Regions from separate parts of the Blautia sp. NSJ-140 genome, predicted to be linked through region 2. Evidence: riboswitches for the same ligand, from Rfam matches in the RefSeq annotation. Region 2 holds a riboswitch; the other holds the start of a gene.
The links. Region 2 has a riboswitch for FMN ahead of MUB50_RS01715 (ECF transporter S component). Riboswitches for the same ligand answer to the same signal wherever they lie in the genome.
Positions count from the first base shown of each region.

Region 1: it holds a riboswitch for FMN, as region 2 does, so the genes downstream of both, MUB50_RS17220 (DUF6783 domain-containing protein) here and MUB50_RS01715 (ECF transporter S component) in region 2, are expected to answer to the same signal.

Region 1 covers NZ_JALIFS010000009.1:98,196-106,506, forward strand. Annotated here, with positions in the region: gene MUB50_RS16975 (collagen-like protein) at 1-66, opposite strand, end outside; gene MUB50_RS11540 (tetratricopeptide repeat-containing glycosyltransferase family 2 protein) at 194-1,273, opposite strand; gene MUB50_RS11545 (HAD family hydrolase) at 1,372-2,028, opposite strand; gene ribH (6,7-dimethyl-8-ribityllumazine synthase) at 2,044-2,517, opposite strand; gene MUB50_RS11555 (bifunctional 3,4-dihydroxy-2-butanone-4-phosphate synthase/GTP cyclohydrolase II) at 2,548-3,765, opposite strand; gene ribE (riboflavin synthase) at 3,784-4,437, opposite strand; gene ribD (bifunctional diaminohydroxyphosphoribosylaminopyrimidine deaminase/5-amino-6-(5-phosphoribosylamino)uracil reductase RibD) at 4,419-5,546, opposite strand; partial or broken gene MUB50_RS17220 (DUF6783 domain-containing protein) at 5,549-5,674, opposite strand; partial or broken gene MUB50_RS17225 (DUF6783 domain-containing protein) at 5,624-5,866, shown strand; FMN riboswitch at 5,982-6,096, opposite strand; gene tsf (translation elongation factor Ts) at 6,344-7,282, opposite strand; gene rpsB (30S ribosomal protein S2) at 7,319-8,062, opposite strand; gene MUB50_RS11580 (pseudouridine synthase) at 8,242-8,311, opposite strand, start outside.
Region 2 covers NZ_JALIFS010000001.1:372,241-380,551, forward strand. Annotated here, with positions in the region: gene MUB50_RS01700 (hypothetical protein) at 1-367, shown strand, start outside; gene MUB50_RS01705 (NUDIX hydrolase) at 867-1,478, opposite strand; gene MUB50_RS01710 (MATE family efflux transporter) at 1,655-3,043, shown strand; gene MUB50_RS01715 (ECF transporter S component) at 3,171-3,806, opposite strand; FMN riboswitch at 3,937-4,054, opposite strand; gene MUB50_RS01720 (glycosyl hydrolase) at 4,103-7,306, opposite strand; gene MUB50_RS01725 (response regulator transcription factor) at 7,343-8,311, opposite strand, start outside.

The sequences.
Region 1 (8,311 bases), on a different contig from region 2:
AGACAAATCCTCATGACTGTCCTGCTGCATTTCCATTTCCTTACGTTTTCGATGCCTGAACAGCATTCCTCGATCACCTCATAGGAAAATAACTTTCCCTACAGTATATGACAACAGCTTTTACCTGTGCATAGGATCCCCGCAAGCCTGTACCCTGCCAGGAAAATATAATAAAGATATCTTTTCTTTCCTTTTATGTCAGACCATATTTTTCCCGGAAATATTTCTGGTCGTACAATACTCCCGGATCTTCCGGCTTCTGTTCCATCGCTTTCTTATGAAAAAAGAATGCCTGCTCCGGACATTCCATCTTATCATAACAAACGCAAAGCTGCATATATGGCACAAATCCATGACACTCAGCCATAAAAAATCCACCTTTTTTCTTATCTGACGGCACAGTAAGTGCCTGCCCGTACCAGTAGGCAGCCTGTCTGGGCAGCTCTCTTTCCAAAAAAATCTTTCCGACCTCACAGCAGATTTCCGCCCTCGGCACATCCATAGTCAGACTGTACAGAAAAGCTTCCAGTGCGGACTTTTTCTCTCCCATTTTCCGGTAGCACTGTCCAAGTACAAAACAGGCATCGATCTTATTTTCCAGCCATCCGGACGGATTTTTCAGGAACTCCACCAGCACAGCCTCTGTCTCCGGATACCGCTGATGATAATACAGTTCTCTCCCATAATAAAGCTGATGTCTGGGTTCCAGCGTTTCTCCTCCTGCCAGCATTTTTTCATAAATACGAAGATTACGGTCCGGATCACTTTTTCCACATTTCCGATGCTGGATCACCACATCTGAATAGATGATATTTCCCTCCGGAATCACGGTTTCATGAACTGCCCCATTCCATCTGAAATTTCTGGATGTTTTCATTATCCGCTCCCGAAAATAAGAAAATGTTGTTCTCCCACTCTGGTCAAAGCCTGCCGCATATTCCATCATTACAACATCTGTTCCAGGATCCAGGGTTTCTTTAAGACTCCTCAGTCTTTCCAGATTTTCTTCATCCAGGACATCATCCGCATCCAGCCACATCCAATAATCGGTGCTGACTTTTTCCAGAAGGAAATTACGCGGAGCAGAAAAATCGTCACACCAGGGAAAATCAAACACCTGCGACGTATACTGCTCCGCGATCTCTTTTGTTCTGTCTGAAGAACCGGTATCTGCGATCAGAATCGCATCCATCACCTGAGAAACCGGCTTTAAAATCCTCTCAAGAACTGCTTCTTCATTTTTTACGATCATACATAGACTGAGGGAAATCATATTTCAGGATCCTTCGGATTTTTATAATATTTATGCCGTTCCCGTCAGTCCTATGCCTTCTGTCAGTGTACAGCTTCTGTTTTCAGATAAAGCTGAACTCATCCTCGTATCACCAACTGTGGTATTTCCTCTATATGCTCTGCAAGATGATCTGCTCCGTTCAGCTCCCCTTTCTCACCATATCCATACAGACATCCTATAAATGGGCTTTTGCAGGCTCTGGCACATTCCAGATCCTGCCTCCTGTCTCCGACCACCAGATAAGGGCCTGTATATTCCCGGATAATTTCCTGCACAATTTCTGTCTTTGGACGGAATCCATATGATTCACAGTCATAAAAATGATCGAACCATCGTTCCATCCCAAATTCCTTCCAGTGCGCCTCACGATATGAAGCCTTACAGTTACTTAAGATCACAAGATGATATCCCCGGTTCTTCAAAGCTGTAAGCATCTCCTCTGCTCCCGGATACCACACTGCCTTATGCTTCCTGATCTGTCTGACCATCAGTTCTCCTACCATCCTGCTTGCCTGCTCTTTATAGCTCTGATCCAGCTCCGGCAAAAATGTATTCCACATCTCCTTACTGTTAAATCCCAGCCAGCCGGCAATTTCCGCCGAGCCTATCTCCCGTTCTTCTGCAGCCTTCTGTTCTGTCAGCCACTGATAGGTTTCACGAAATGCCGGTTCATAGATTCCAAGGGTATGATGGATCGTTCCATCATAGTCGAATATGATCGTTTTTGTCATCATTTATTTTCCTGTCTTTTAGAGCTGCTTCATCAGATTGACCATTTCGATCGCAGATAATGCACAGTCATAGCCTTTATTTCCTGCTTTGCTTCCTGCACGCGCAATAGCCTGCTCGATATTCTCAGTCGTGATCACTCCGAATAAGACCGGGATCCCTGTTGCAAGTTCAACCTGTGCGATCCCCTTGGCAGATTCATTGCACACCAGATCATAATGTGAAGTATCTCCACGGATGACAGCTCCCACGCAGATAACTGCATCATATTTTCCTGACTGTGCCATTTTCTGTGCTGTAAGCGGGATCTCAAATGCTCCCGGCACCCATGCTGCAGTAATATTCTCCTCTTCTACTCCATGTCTTACCAGTCCGTCGACTGCCCCTCCCAATAATTTATTCACAATGATCTCATTAAATCTCGCTGCCACGATACCAACCTTCATTCCCTCCGGTGCTACTACTTTTCCTTCTACTAAATTGATCTGTCTCATTTTTTCTTCCTCCTGATATTTGCTGTTTTTTTATAAATTTATTTCTTTAAAAATATGACCCATCTTTTCCTGCTTCGTTTTCATATACTTCCGGTCATACTTTTGTACCGGAATCTCCAGAGGTACTCTCTCATTGATCTTCAGACCAAATTCACCAAGTCCATAAACTTTATCCGGATTATTTGTCAGTAATCTTAATGATTTCACACCAAGGTCTGACAGTATCTGTGCCCCAACCCAGTACTCTCTGAGATCCGGTGCAAACCCTAACTTCACATTAGCCTCCACGGTATCGTATCCCTGTTCCTGAAGCGCATAGGCTTTGATCTTATTGATCAGCCCGATTCCTCTGCCTTCCTGTCTCATATACAGAATGATCCCTCTGCCTTCCGCCTCTACCTGGCGCATCGCTGTCTGCAGCTGCAGGCCGCAGTCACATCTGAGTGATCCGAATGCATCTCCTGTCAGGCACTCCGAATGTACCCGGCAAAGCACATCTTCACCATCTCCCAGATCACCTTTTACCAGTGCCAGATGATGCTCTCCTGTAATGTCATTGATATAACCATACATTTTAAAATCACCGTACTGCGTTGGGAGGTTTGCAGCTGCTTCCTCCTTTACATGCTTTTCATGTATTCTTATATAATCCTGCAGATCACGGATCGTAATAAATGTAAGGTTATGCTCTTTTGCCATTTCCCATAGCTGTGATGTACGCATCATAGTTCCATCTTCTTTCATAACTTCACAGCACACGCCGCATTCCTTCAGTCCGGCAAGTCTCATAAGATCTGTTGTTGCCTCCGTATGGCCATTCCGTACCAGAACCCCGCCTTTTCTGGAAATAAGTGGAAATACATGTCCCGGTCTTCTGAAATCCTCCGGTTTTGACTGATCATCCACGCACTTCATAATGGTATAGGAGCGCTCTGCCGCAGAGATACCGGTGGTTGTATCTGCGTGATCCACTGCCACGGTAAATGCTGTACTGTGATTGTCCGTGTTCTCAGCAACCATCGGCGGAAAGTTCAATCTCGCCGCAATTTCCGCACTCATCGGTGTACAGATAAGCCCCTTTGCATAAGTCGCCATGAAATTAATATTTTCCCGGGTTGCAAACTCTGCCGCACATATCAGGTCTCCCTCATTTTCTCTGTCCGGATCATCTGTGACCAGAACTATTTTTCCTTCCTTAAGATCCCTAAGTGCCTCTTCAATTGTGTTGTACTGATAATTTTGTGACATAGTGTATATCCTCCTGTTCTAAAACCCGAATTCTTCAAGAAACTTCATCGTAATTCCGGATTCTTTTTTCTCTTCTTCATTTTTTCTGATGCCAAGCAGTTTTTCTACATATTTTCCGATCACATCATTTTCCAGATTAACCAGATCCCCCGGCATCTTTTCCAAAAGGGTGGTTTCTTCTCCTGTATGTGGAATGACCGACACCTGAAAACCAGCTTCATCAACCCTTGCAACTGTCAGGCTGATCCCATCAATACAGACAGATCCTTTTTCCACGATCAGATGCAAGATCTGCGGCGACGTCCCAATTGATACCCAGATGGCATTTTCTTCCCGGAGCATGGAACGTATCACGCCAGTCCCATCAATATGGCCGCTTACTATGTGTCCCCCGAACCTGCCATCTGCAGCCATTGCACGTTCCAGGTTTACCTGGCTTCCGGCTTTACAGCTGCCAAGACTGCTTCTTCTGATCGTCTCTGCCATCACATCGGCAGTAAATCCATCCGGCTGGATCGACGTGACTGTCAGACACACACCATTTACGGCAATGCTGTCACCGATCCTTGTCCCTTCCAGGACCTTCCTGGCTTTCACTGCCAGGATTCCTGATTCTCCTGTCAGCTGTATATAACGGACTTTTCCTTTCTCCTCTACGATTCCTGTAAACATGATTCCTCCTGTTTTTTCTCACACACCTGACATCTTATCCGAATATCCTCACCGATCTGGCAGATATCTGTATATTTCAGTTCCACTGCATCAGACGGGAATTCAACTCCGATACCTTCTACCGGTGTCTTCCCGGCCACCCCGCCAAACAGCTTTGGTGCCACAAAAGCCTGTACTTCCTTTACAATTCCGGCTCGCAGGGCACTGTCATTTAACGTACCGCCTCCCTCCAGGAGGATGCTGTCAATACCTCTGTTTCCAAGATCTGCCATCAGCTTCTTAAGGTCTATCTGATTCTTTTCATCGGGACAGTAAATGGTCTCAACTCCCATGGTATGTAATATTTTTATTTTTTCTTCTGTATTTTTCTGATCTGCATAAGCCACGATCGTCCGGTACTTTTCCGCACTTTTTACGATCTGACTGTCCGGCGGGATTCTGAGCTTACTGTCGCACACAATCCTGACAGGACTTTTCCAGCCTTCTACCCGGACGTTTAACATCGGATCATCTGCAAGCACAGTTCCAATACCTGCCATGATCCCCATGTACTGATGCCGCATATGCTGTACTTCTTTTCTTGCCGCTTCTCCGGTAATCCATTTTGATGCTCCTGTCTTCGTTGCGATCTTCCCATCCAGTGTCATGGCATACTTCATCACCACATAAGGAGTCTTCGTAGTAATATAATGGAAAAACACTGGATTCAGCTGATCACATTCTTCTCTCATAAAATCTTCAACTACTGTTACACCGGCTTCCCTTAACATCTGCACGCCTTTTCCTGCCACTTTCGGATTCGGATCCCGGGAACCGATCACCACTTTTCTGATCTTCTGTTCAATGATCGCTTCCGTACATGGAGGTGTTTTTCCATGATGACAGCAAGGCTCCAGCGTAACATAAATCACCGCACCTTCTGCTGATTCTGTGAGAGAAGCAATTGCATTACGTTCCGCATGAAGTTCTCCATACTTTTTATGATAGCCTTCCCCGATGATCCTTCCGTCTTTTACGATCACTGCCCCTACCATCGGATTGGGATTCGTCCAGCCTTCTCCTTTTTTTGCCAGCTGGATCGCCCGAAGCATATATTCCTGATCCGTCATTTTTATTCCTTCTTTCTTATTCCTGTTCTTTGTCTAGAGCGTGTTTGAAAAAGGCTTTCTGCAAGATGTGCGTCACAATTTGTGGGAGATTTTGTCCGGATGAGGGCGCCGTAGCGGGCTACGGCAACTGAATTCGGGCAAAATATACCGCAAAGTGGGGCGTGCAGATTGCAGGAATGATTTTTCAAACACGCTCTGGTACGCCGAAACTTTTAGACCTGTGCAATCGTATTCACAGACAAGTAAGTGGTATATTTATTTCGAAAACGATGTACCAGATACAAAAAAAGCCTGCAGAAATATCTGCAGGGTGGAATTGATCGGTTACATCTGATCGATAAATGAATGTCTGATTTTCTATATAAAAAGCTCTGAAATGGATCACCATCTCAGAGCTCTGATACTACATTCATTCATACAAAAAATCAACTGTACTATCATCTTCTTCCATCCAGACTGTACTGTCGGCCCCGGAATCTCACCGGATCATACCTCTCGGCTCGCGGGCTTTACCGCCGGTAGGGAATCTCACCCTGCCCTGAAGATATCTTCTTGTTTATTTTAATACTTTATCTGTAATTTGTAAAGCGGAATTTTTATTTTACTTGGTTTACATAGCCGTCACCTCCATTATCATATCATAAAGATAGATCCATGTTCTGAAAAGCAACTTCTTGTTGCTATAATCTATCCATATTTTATAATGCAGTATATGAAGTGAATAATATAAAAAAACCCTTGAAAATACTGATTTTCAAGGGTTTTATGGATCTTATTAAAGATATGCAGATAACAGATTATTTGCCCATCTGTTTTGCAACTTCCTCAGCGAAGTTCTCTTCTTTCTTCTCAAGACCATCGCCTGTCTCGTAGCGAACGAAGCCTTTGATCTGGATCTTAGCGCCGTTCTCTTTTGCTACCTGCTCTACGTATTTAGCAACGGACTGTTTTCCGTCCTCTGCTTTTACGTATGTCTGGTCAAGAAGGCAGATCTCTTTAAGCTCTTTCTTGATACGTCCTGTGATCATTCCCTCGATAACCTTAGCCGGTTTCTGGGACTCCTTCGGATCATTCTGGATCTGAGCCATAAGGATCTCTTTCTCATGCTCAATGTACTCAGCGCTTACTTCCTTGTCGCTTGTGTACTGCGGTTTCAGAGCTGCGATCTGCATAGCTACGTTCTTAGCCATCTCTTTAACAGCATCGTTAACAACATCTGTCTCAACGTCTACAAGAACGCCGATCTTTCCACCCATATGAGTGTAGGAAGCGATGAATCCGTTCTGCTCCTCAACCTGAGCAAATCTACGGATGTTCATGTTCTCGCCGATTACTGCGATCTGAGCTGCAAGAGCCTCTTTTACAGTCTTAGTTGTATCAAGTGCCCATGCCTCAGCAAGGAAAGCATCGATATCAGCTGCTGTTGTGTTAAGTGCCTGTGCTGCAACATCTGCAACATAGCTCTGGAATTTCTCATTCTTTGCAACGAAGTCTGTCTCAGCATTAACCTCAACAACGACTGCTTTCTTTCCATCCTCTGTTACCAGAGTTTTGCAAAGACCCTCTGCTGCGATACGGCTTGCTTTCTTCTGTGCTGTAGCAAGACCCTTCTCACGCAGGAACTCAACTGCTTTATCCATATCGCCTTCTGTAGCTGTAAGAGCTTTCTTACAATCCATCATTCCGGCGCCGGTCATCTCTCTTAACTCTTTTACCTGTGCTGCTGTAATAGCCATTGTTCGTTTCCTCCTGAAATATTCTGTTTATACGAATTATTCCTCTGTAGCTGCAAACTCCTCAGACTCAGCCTCGATCTCGCCATCTGCCTCAGCAGTTCCCTGCTTAGCCTCGATAACAGCGTCAGCCATCTTGGAAACGATGAGTTTTACTGCACGGATAGCATCGTCATTTCCCGGGATCACATAGTCAAGCTCTTCCGGATCACAGTTAGTATCGCAGATACCGATAAGCGGGATTCCAAGTGTATGAGCCTCCTGTACGCAGATTCTCTCTTTCTTAGGATCTACGATAAAGATAGCATCCGGGATTCTCTTCATCTCTTTGATTCCGCCAAGGTTCTTCTGAAGCTTAACAAGCTCTTTGCGAAGCTCGATAACTTCTTTCTTAGGAAGTACGTCGAATGTTCCGTCAGCTTCCATTGTCTCGATCTCTTTCAGTCTTGCGATACGGCTCTGGATTGTCTTGAAGTTTGTAAGCATACCACCAAGCCATCTCTCATTTACGAAGAACTCTCCACAACGCTCTGCCTCTGTACGGATAGCATCCTGAGCCTGTTTCTTAGTTCCTACGAAAAGGATGTGTCCACCGTTGGCAACGATATCTGCTACTGCATTGTAAGCATCGTCAACCATTCCTACAGACTGCTGAAGATCGATGATATAGATACCATTTCTCTCTGTGTAGATGTACGGAGCCATTTTAGGGTTCCATCTTCTTGTCTGATGTCCGAAATGAACACCTGCCTCTAAAAGCTGCTTCATTGAAATAACGCTCATGTCTTTTCTCCTTTTTGGTTAAATTCTTCCGCACAGGTCGCCTTCTCTCTGGACCCATCCTCACACCGTAGGGCACCATCCTTATAGAATCGCCGTGCGTGCTTATTTTTGCAACTTCTGAATTATAGCATAGAAAATCCCCTTATGTAAAGGGGATTTTTCCAATTTTTTTCTGTTTTTCAGCGGTTTCCGGCAGACTTCAGAAGCTCCAGCTCTTTTTCGGTGAGCGAACGATATTTTCCTGTCGGA
Region 2 (8,311 bases):
CGACAAGATCAAAGATGAGACCACCGGCGTGATCTACGATTTCTACACCTTCCGCCAATTTGTAGAAACCAACTTCTCCACCTACATCACCGGTCAGGTCTTCAACACCTCCATCCGGTCCCAGAAAGTCTACTTCACCCTAGAATCCTGCCCAGGCGGCTACAACCTTCTCATGGCAGACTCCGGCAACGAAAAAACCTACCGCTGGATCTCCAGCTTAAGCAAACGCTTCTCCCTGGTAGAAATGATCGCCACCGGAATCGTCTACGTCAAAGACAACCGGACCGACACCTACCAGCCATTTATCTCCGAAAACGGCAAATACTGCAAATACAACAAAGACCTTGGAAAACTCATAGAACTCTGATCAAAACGGGGAATCCGCAGCCGCAGATTCCCCGTTTTCCCCAGCCATCCAGCGCAGCGCTGATGGCCACCCCTCTCGTCAAACCACAAGGAAACTCAGCCTTTCCTCCCAGCCGTCCAGCGCAGCGCCGATGGCCCCCTCTCGTCAAACCACAAGGAAACTCAGCCTTTCCTCCCAGCCGTCCAGCGCAGCGCTGACGGCTCATCCAACTCCCGTCATGCCACCATACTATCAACACTCCCCACGAGATTTAACACGTCTCACGGCCAACGCACAGCCAGTAAGGGGCTTCTTTCCAGACTGACTCTGCAGGAGGGGAGCTGATTCTTAGGTGGCGGAAATCTGCGTTGCTTCAAAAAATCTCGCTGTTTGAGCGGCTTCAGACGCGAGTTCGAGATTATTTGAAGCGCTTTTAGCAGAATTCCGGCACCTTAGAAGCCAGCCCCCGACGAAGCCCCAGTCTGGAAAGAAGCCCCTCGCTGGCGTCCCCTTCCATCATTTAAATCTCCCCAAGGAACCCAAACGGCTCCTCATCCTTCAAAAAGTGCATCAACATATATGCACACATAATAGCAACCCTCTCCTCCTTCAAAATCCTTCGCACTTCATCTCTGTCAGCAATAACAACTTCAATCTCTTCACTATCCTCCTGAGCAGCCTTACTAACCTCACCACTGGCATACCCATAAACCGTAGCACAAGATTCATCCGTCATCCCAATCGTCGTAAAATACGGCTTCTCAAAAGCCTCCGCAACCTTGATCGGCTCCAGCTTCAACCCGGTCTCCTCAAACATCTCCCGCACGGCACCCTCATGGAAATCCTCCCCAGGCTCCACAAGTCCCGCCGGAAACTCATAAATATACCCGCCGATCGTATACCGATACTGACGGATCAGCACAACCTTATCCCTCTGCTCTCCATAAATACTGTAAATGATCACCCCGTCCGGATGATTCTCCCCCGTAGAAAGCTTCAAATCCTCCACACACTTCGCCCTGGAAGCCACAAAATAAGAAACCGGCGTATCATGTACACTGGTCGCATCCACCCCATAAAGATTCACGAACTTATTATCTGTAAGTTTTTTCACATTGTTGATCTTACCCATCTGAAAAGCTCCTTCCCGAAATTTTTTTCTAAAAACATTTTATCCCATCCAAAACCAAAGGTCAATTTTTTATACTTACACTCACTTCACAATAGTGCTATAATAAATACCCTACTATAAAAATTACTTATTACATTACCAAACAGCTACTGTAGATAAGAAAGAAGGAAAAAACATTGAAAAACCAGACCACCTCTGCCCAGGCCGAAAACCCTCTGGGAACCGCCCCTGTAGGCAGCCTGATCACCAAATTCGCCATTCCCGCCATCATCAGCATGCTGGTCAGCGCTCTGTACAATATCGTTGACCAGATCTTTATCGGCCAGGGCGTAGGAATGCTTGGAAACGCCGCCACAAATATCGCATTTCCCGTAACCATTATCTCTACTGCTGCTGCACTGCTCCTGGGAATCGGCAGTGCCTCCAATTACAACCTGGAAATGGGCGCAGGAAACGAAAAAAAAGCCAGCTCCATCGCAGGAACCGGACTTTCCTCGCTGATAATCTCCGGTACGATACTCTCTGTCATCGTCCTTCTGTTCCTGAAGCCACTGCTTCATTTTTTCGGCGGAACACCGGACGTCATGCCCTATGCCATTGATTACATGGGGATCACCGCCATTGGACTTCCTTTTTACGTTTTAAGCACAGGCGGCAATCACCTGGTCCGTGCAGACAGGAGTCCCACCTATTCCATGACCTGTATCCTGGCTGGTGCTGTCATCAACACCATCCTGGACCCACTTTTCATCTTTGGATTCGGCTGGGGCATCAAAGGTGCTGCCTGGGCAACCGTGATCGGTCAGGTCGTATCCGGACTTCTGATCATTTTTTATTTTTCCAGACTTCGGAAAATGTACCTAGACCGCTCCATGCTGATTCCTAAGGCACGCAATCTGTCTGCCATTTTTTCTCTGGGAATGGCATCCTGTATCAATCAGGTTGCCATTGCTGCAGTGCAGATCGTCATGAACAATACACTTCGCCATTACGGAGCACTCTCAGCCTACGGGAGTGATATTCCGATCGCCTGTGCAGGAATCATTTCCAAAGTCAACCAGGTATTTATGGCCATCTGCATCGGAATCTCCCAGGGCTCCCAGCCCATCTGGGGCTTTAATTACGGTGCCGAAAAATACAGCCGCGTGCGCCAGACATACCGCTATTCCGTAACCTTATGTACTGTGATCGCAACCATATTTTTTATCTGCTTCCAGTTCTTCCCACATCAGATCGTAGGCATCTTCGGAAACGGCAGCGACCTGTACTTTCATTTTGCAGAAAAATATCTCCGCATCTTCATGCTGATGACCTTTGCCAACGGAATCCAGCCTATGTCCGCCGGCTTTTTTACCTCCATTGGAAAAGCCAGACTTGGTGTGATCATGTCCCTTACAAGACAGGTGCTCTTCCTGCTGCCACTGATCGTCATTTTCCCGATTTGCTTCGGAATCGATGGCGTCATGTACGCAGGACCAATTGCAGATACCTCTGCATTTGTACTGGCCGTTGTTTTTGCCAGACGTGAGCTCGGAGTCATGAAAGCTGCTGAACAAAACGCCTGACATAAAAAATGCCATGTAATTTACTGCCCATCGGCAATATATTACATGGCATTTCTCACATTCTCAGATATTTATCTGAAACCACCAATTTCTGATCTTTTCTTCATCCTCCGGCAACTGCTTATGATCAGTCACCCTTCAGTACAACACGGATCTTCTTATAAATTACAAACACGATCAGAGATGTCAGTGCATACTTAAAGATATTAAACGGTGCAATGATCAGCAGTGCAAAGGTAAGCAGTCCGTTTACGGAACTGTGTACTGCGCTTCCCATCTGGATAAAAGTCTCGATCGGCATTCCAAAAGCCTTACCGTAAGCCGGAAGCAGCACAAAGGCATTGACAAAGCATGCAAGGATCGCTGTCAGAACTGTTCCTGCTGCCATACCTGCAACTGCATGTACTCTGCTCTTTTTATGACGGAAACGATAGATCAGGCCGGCCGGTACCACATAGGCACATCCAAACAGGAAGTTGGCAACATCACCAACACCGGCAGTCATGGTTCCCTTAGTCACAAGATGTACAAGGATCTTCACAAGCTCGATCAGGATACCTGCCACTGGTCCCATAGCGAAGGTTCCTACCATAACCGGTACCTCGGAAAAATCAAGCTGATAAAAAGACGGTGCAAGAAAAGGAATCGGAAACTCAAGATTCATCAATACTCCTGCCACAGCACCAAGCATGGCTACCTGCGCGATGGTTCTTGTTCTGCTTCTTTCCACGGCATTTCCTCTCTGTAATATCTGTTCACTCATAACTCTCTCTCCTTCTTCAGAAATATTCAAAGAAAATTTCTACAAGAAATCTTTATGCGAAAAAAATTTCTTCACATAAAAAGCCCCGGGAGCTTCTTCCCGGGGCACTGAGCACGTTCTTCAAATACTGCGCGTTCTTCTCTCATCCAGACTTTACTGTCGGTTCCGGAATCTCACCAGATCAGCCGCCAAAGCGGGTCGCGGACTATACCGCCGGTAGGGAATCACACCCTGCCCCGAAGAAATTTTCTTTTTTATGGGTTCATTATAACGCGCTCTTTTTATAATTACAAGCCTTAATTTTTCTCTACAAAAACCGGCGCTTTCAGAAGACCTGACGGTTTTATCTGATACTCATAGGACCAGAGGTCACCGGTTGTCCTCCATGCATTTGGTCCATACCAGTCTTCTTTCTGGTCACAGTTGTGTAAGATTCCAAATGTATTCACCCTGTTTCCAAATACAGTCAACTCCAGGAGATGCTCTCCTGACGGCAGTTCACCAAGAGATACCTCATAAGGAGAAAATGCAATATACCCCGCTTCTTTTCCATCCACAGAAGCCTTCATAACCGGTGCGCGGAACAGATTTGCCCGTACATTTACTTCTCCGCCTTTGCTGATAAATGGAATTTTATATGTCACATTTCCACCATAGAACGGATAACCCTGAACGGTAAGATCACTGAAGGCTGCCTTGTGGCTCACCGCATCCAGCACCTGATCTCTTCCCACAACTTTCACGGAAAACTCTCCCAGCAGGAACATTGCTTCGATATTCACTTTGGAATTGTAAGGGATCTCCACAACCAGTTCATGCTCTCCGGATTCCATCTTCGGAAGCGGCACTTTGCGGATACAGTGATCTGTATACCATCCCTCTGCACGGTTTTCCACTGCTTTCTCATCCAGGAATATTCTGGTTTTCCCGTCATTTTCCATGGCAAGGAAAATCCCTTCCAACAGAACCTCTGTATGAATATGGAATCGCAGGGACAAAGTATGTTCAAAGCCTTCCTCTCTGTCATTGGTCCACGGCTGTGCAAAAGCCTCCATGCGGAGCGGATATCCCAGTTTCTCACGGAACAGATTGTCAATGCGGAGAATCTCTTCCTCCGGCTGCCACTCCCCACCGTCAAACGCATATTCAGCCAGATCCAGAATACTTACATTCGGCTCACTGCGAACAATCTCCACCTGATCGGAAATATCCAGCTGGAAGCTACATTTCTTCTCCTCACTCGCAGAATCATTCTCAGTATTCTCAGCATTATCTGTTTCAGAAAGCAATTCTTCTGATACCATGGATGCTGTGCCAGCCGGCTCCAGCCAGAGAAGAAGACTGTCGTGATCAAACATGCTTCGTTCCAGAACAGTGTCCCCTTTATGGTACTCTGCTTTCACCGGATAAATTTCACCTGTCATGGCATCATATACCGTCATCTTCCAGGATCCACGGATACGGATGCGGAGTTTTTCTTCTCTTGGAAGATCCTGATTTTTCTTACGCTCCTGCAGTTCATTGATCACGATACAGGCATCGGAGACCTTATCTGTACGGTTTACATGACACAGGAACAGCCAGCGGTTTTCTCCCTCTTCTCTCATCTGGTAGATCAGGTTTGTAGCTGGTTTACCGTCATCCTCAAGTACCTCGATATCTCTTGCCTCTTTCACAGCCTCCAGCAGACGGTACTTACTGAATGACACAATCTCACACTTCTCTGCCAGCTTCGCACCTCTGTCTGACGGACTGGCATCCGCATATTTCGGAAGCTGTCCTGCAAAGATCACCCGGCCGCCTCTTTCCTTAAATTTCTCAAGAATCTCCAAGGTAGAGCTTCGAAGTGTCAGGCAGTTCGGTACGAGAACTGTATCATATTTCATTACTCCCACCTTCAGAAGTTTTTCCTCTTCCTGTCCCTGATTCAGATCCGGAAGCAGAGACTCTGAAATAAAATCAAAATCAACGGTACCATAAAGCAGCCATTCGATCATATGGATAAAGTTTTCATCCATCTCCTCACGGATTGGTGCTGTCTGCTCCTTCGGTCCCCAGAAAAGCCAGTAAGACTCTACCGGATGGATCACTGCCAGCTTCACATGTGGCACACCTCTTGTGAGGGCTGTATTGACTCTTGCAAAATAATTTTCCACAAGGGGATATTCTTTATACCACGGCGACTGGTAGCTGATAGAAGCCGGGTAATCACGTTTTGCCTCACCTGCCATGGAGGTCCAGGTCAGATGCGGCACACGGACCGTTACTCCAAGAGCTGCCTGCCAGTCTCCCTGAAGCTTATGGCCCCGGAAATCAAAATCCCAGTTTGTAACACCATAAAGTTCACTTGTCATTCCCTCTCTTCCAAACTGGTGCACAGCACTTTCTGCCTGCTTTGCAGTAGAAAATTCTCTTCTGTCACAGAGCATATCAATTCCCGGGATCTCAAAGGAACGATAGGAACGCATGGCTTCTCCCAGGGCCGCTGTCTGTGTTTCCAGAGTCGGCTCCTCCATCATATGTCCGGTCAGGGCAATGCCATGTTCCTTACACCAGCCTCCCACAGTATCCGCAAAAGCCTCTGCAAAACGCTCCGCAATGTGGTCATGATACTCATAACGGATTCTGGAAACTGCATCTCCCGGAAGTTCCCAGAACAGTTCCGGAAGATGCTTAAGAAGGCTATGTCCATATGCATCACGGAAAGTTTCTTCCAGATCATCGGTATATGGAATGGTCACATCCATCCGCTCATCTGCAAAATCCAGGCACTGTTTATGGGAAAACTGCGGCTCATCTGTAAAGATGGCAGGAATGGTTTTCCCAAACTCCTCTCCCAGATTTTCATAATACTTCTCGTGGGTTACCTGGATAAAACGCTCCACTGCCTCTTTATCCAGTGTGTTCAGATACGCCTCATTGTTAAACCATGGATTATCACCGGACACCTCAAGATAGGCAAACCATTCCTGAAATCCCTCCTTCAGCGGTGCATCCTCATCGATCTTTTCATACTCTGTAAGATAACCATCCTCCAGCCGTACCTGATATCTTCCAAGGAATGTACGCTCATTGCTTCGGATCGCCTGTCCGGAAGAACGAAGTTCGCTGTTTTCAATCTCTTTTCCATCCTGGCACTCCGGAGTAAAAAGCAGAAAACGGATCCTGTATTTGTGGTCTCTTGTTACCAGTCCGCCGCCTGCTCCGGATGGCCAGCGGTCTTCATCATACAGCCAGGTCAGCATATTTTTTTCCAGGCTTTTTTTCCAGGAATATTTTACCAGATCCAGAAACTCTTCGCCCATGTAAGGATTATCCATTCCTGTGCGGCAGTGGATATGTCCGCCGCCCATTCCCATTTCCTTCAGAGCATCCAGAGTATTGTCGATCTCCGCTTCTGTCATCTTACAGTTCCATGCCCAGAACGGAGCCGCTCTGTACTCGCTTCCCGGATCCTGAAATTTCTCTTTTGTAAGCTTTTCCCCATTATGATACAGCATACCTTAACCCTCCATTTTAGATTAATATTATTTTTGTTATATCATCCCATGATTTTCTTTCTCAACATATTCTGATGGTCTCACTCCTGTATAGGAATAAAAAATACGACTGAAATAAAACTGATCTTTGTATCCTACCTTTTCCGCAACATCTTTCACATACATCTTCTCTTCACGCTGAAGAAGAAGCTTTGCCTTCTCCATGCGAAGTGCTGTCAGATAAGTATTAAAAGATGCATCCTCATACCTTCTGAAAAGTCTGCTTAAATATGTCTGGGAAACTCCCACTGCTTTGCTCACACTGTGCAGAGACAGCTGTTCCGCCATGTGTTTTCGGATGTATTCTTTCACACTCTCAAAATATTCTTCGGTATCTGTTTTCTGTGTGGATGCCAGATCTTCCTTTATATCCTTAAAAAAGATATCGGAAATCCCGTTGCAAAGCTGTTCCACATTTTCTGCAGTGGAAAAAATATCATCCATAAGAAATTCTGACTCCCGGTAATCCCGGTTTCCTGCATCATAACGCTGAAGCAGATAGCCTATCTGCCGCACACGTCCTTCGATCCACAGCTGAGGATGTTCTTCCTGCACCCACCTGCTGATCAGTGCTTCTACTTCCTTCTGAAGCCGGTCGTACTTCTGTTTGCCAGCCAGATATTCCAACTCTTCCAGATATTCGTAATCCTTTCCCGGTCTTCCAGCTTGAACCTGCGATGCGGTTTCCTCCAGGAGCAATGTCTGATTTTTTCCAAGGATAATAGAAGAATCCAGCTTCCGGTAAAGCTCTCGCATCATTTCTCCGATCTGTGCTGCCGGAACTGATCTCCGCCGGATCACAGACGTCACATATGCAGCTTCCGGCTGTTCTTTTCCAATACGTCTCCTGATCATCTGTTCATAATCCTCATCATTGACCAGTTCTCCCGGACAGAGATACAGTGTCTCCTGAGTGTCACGTCCATATGCGATCATCATCTCATTGATGTCTGAAAAGACTTCCTT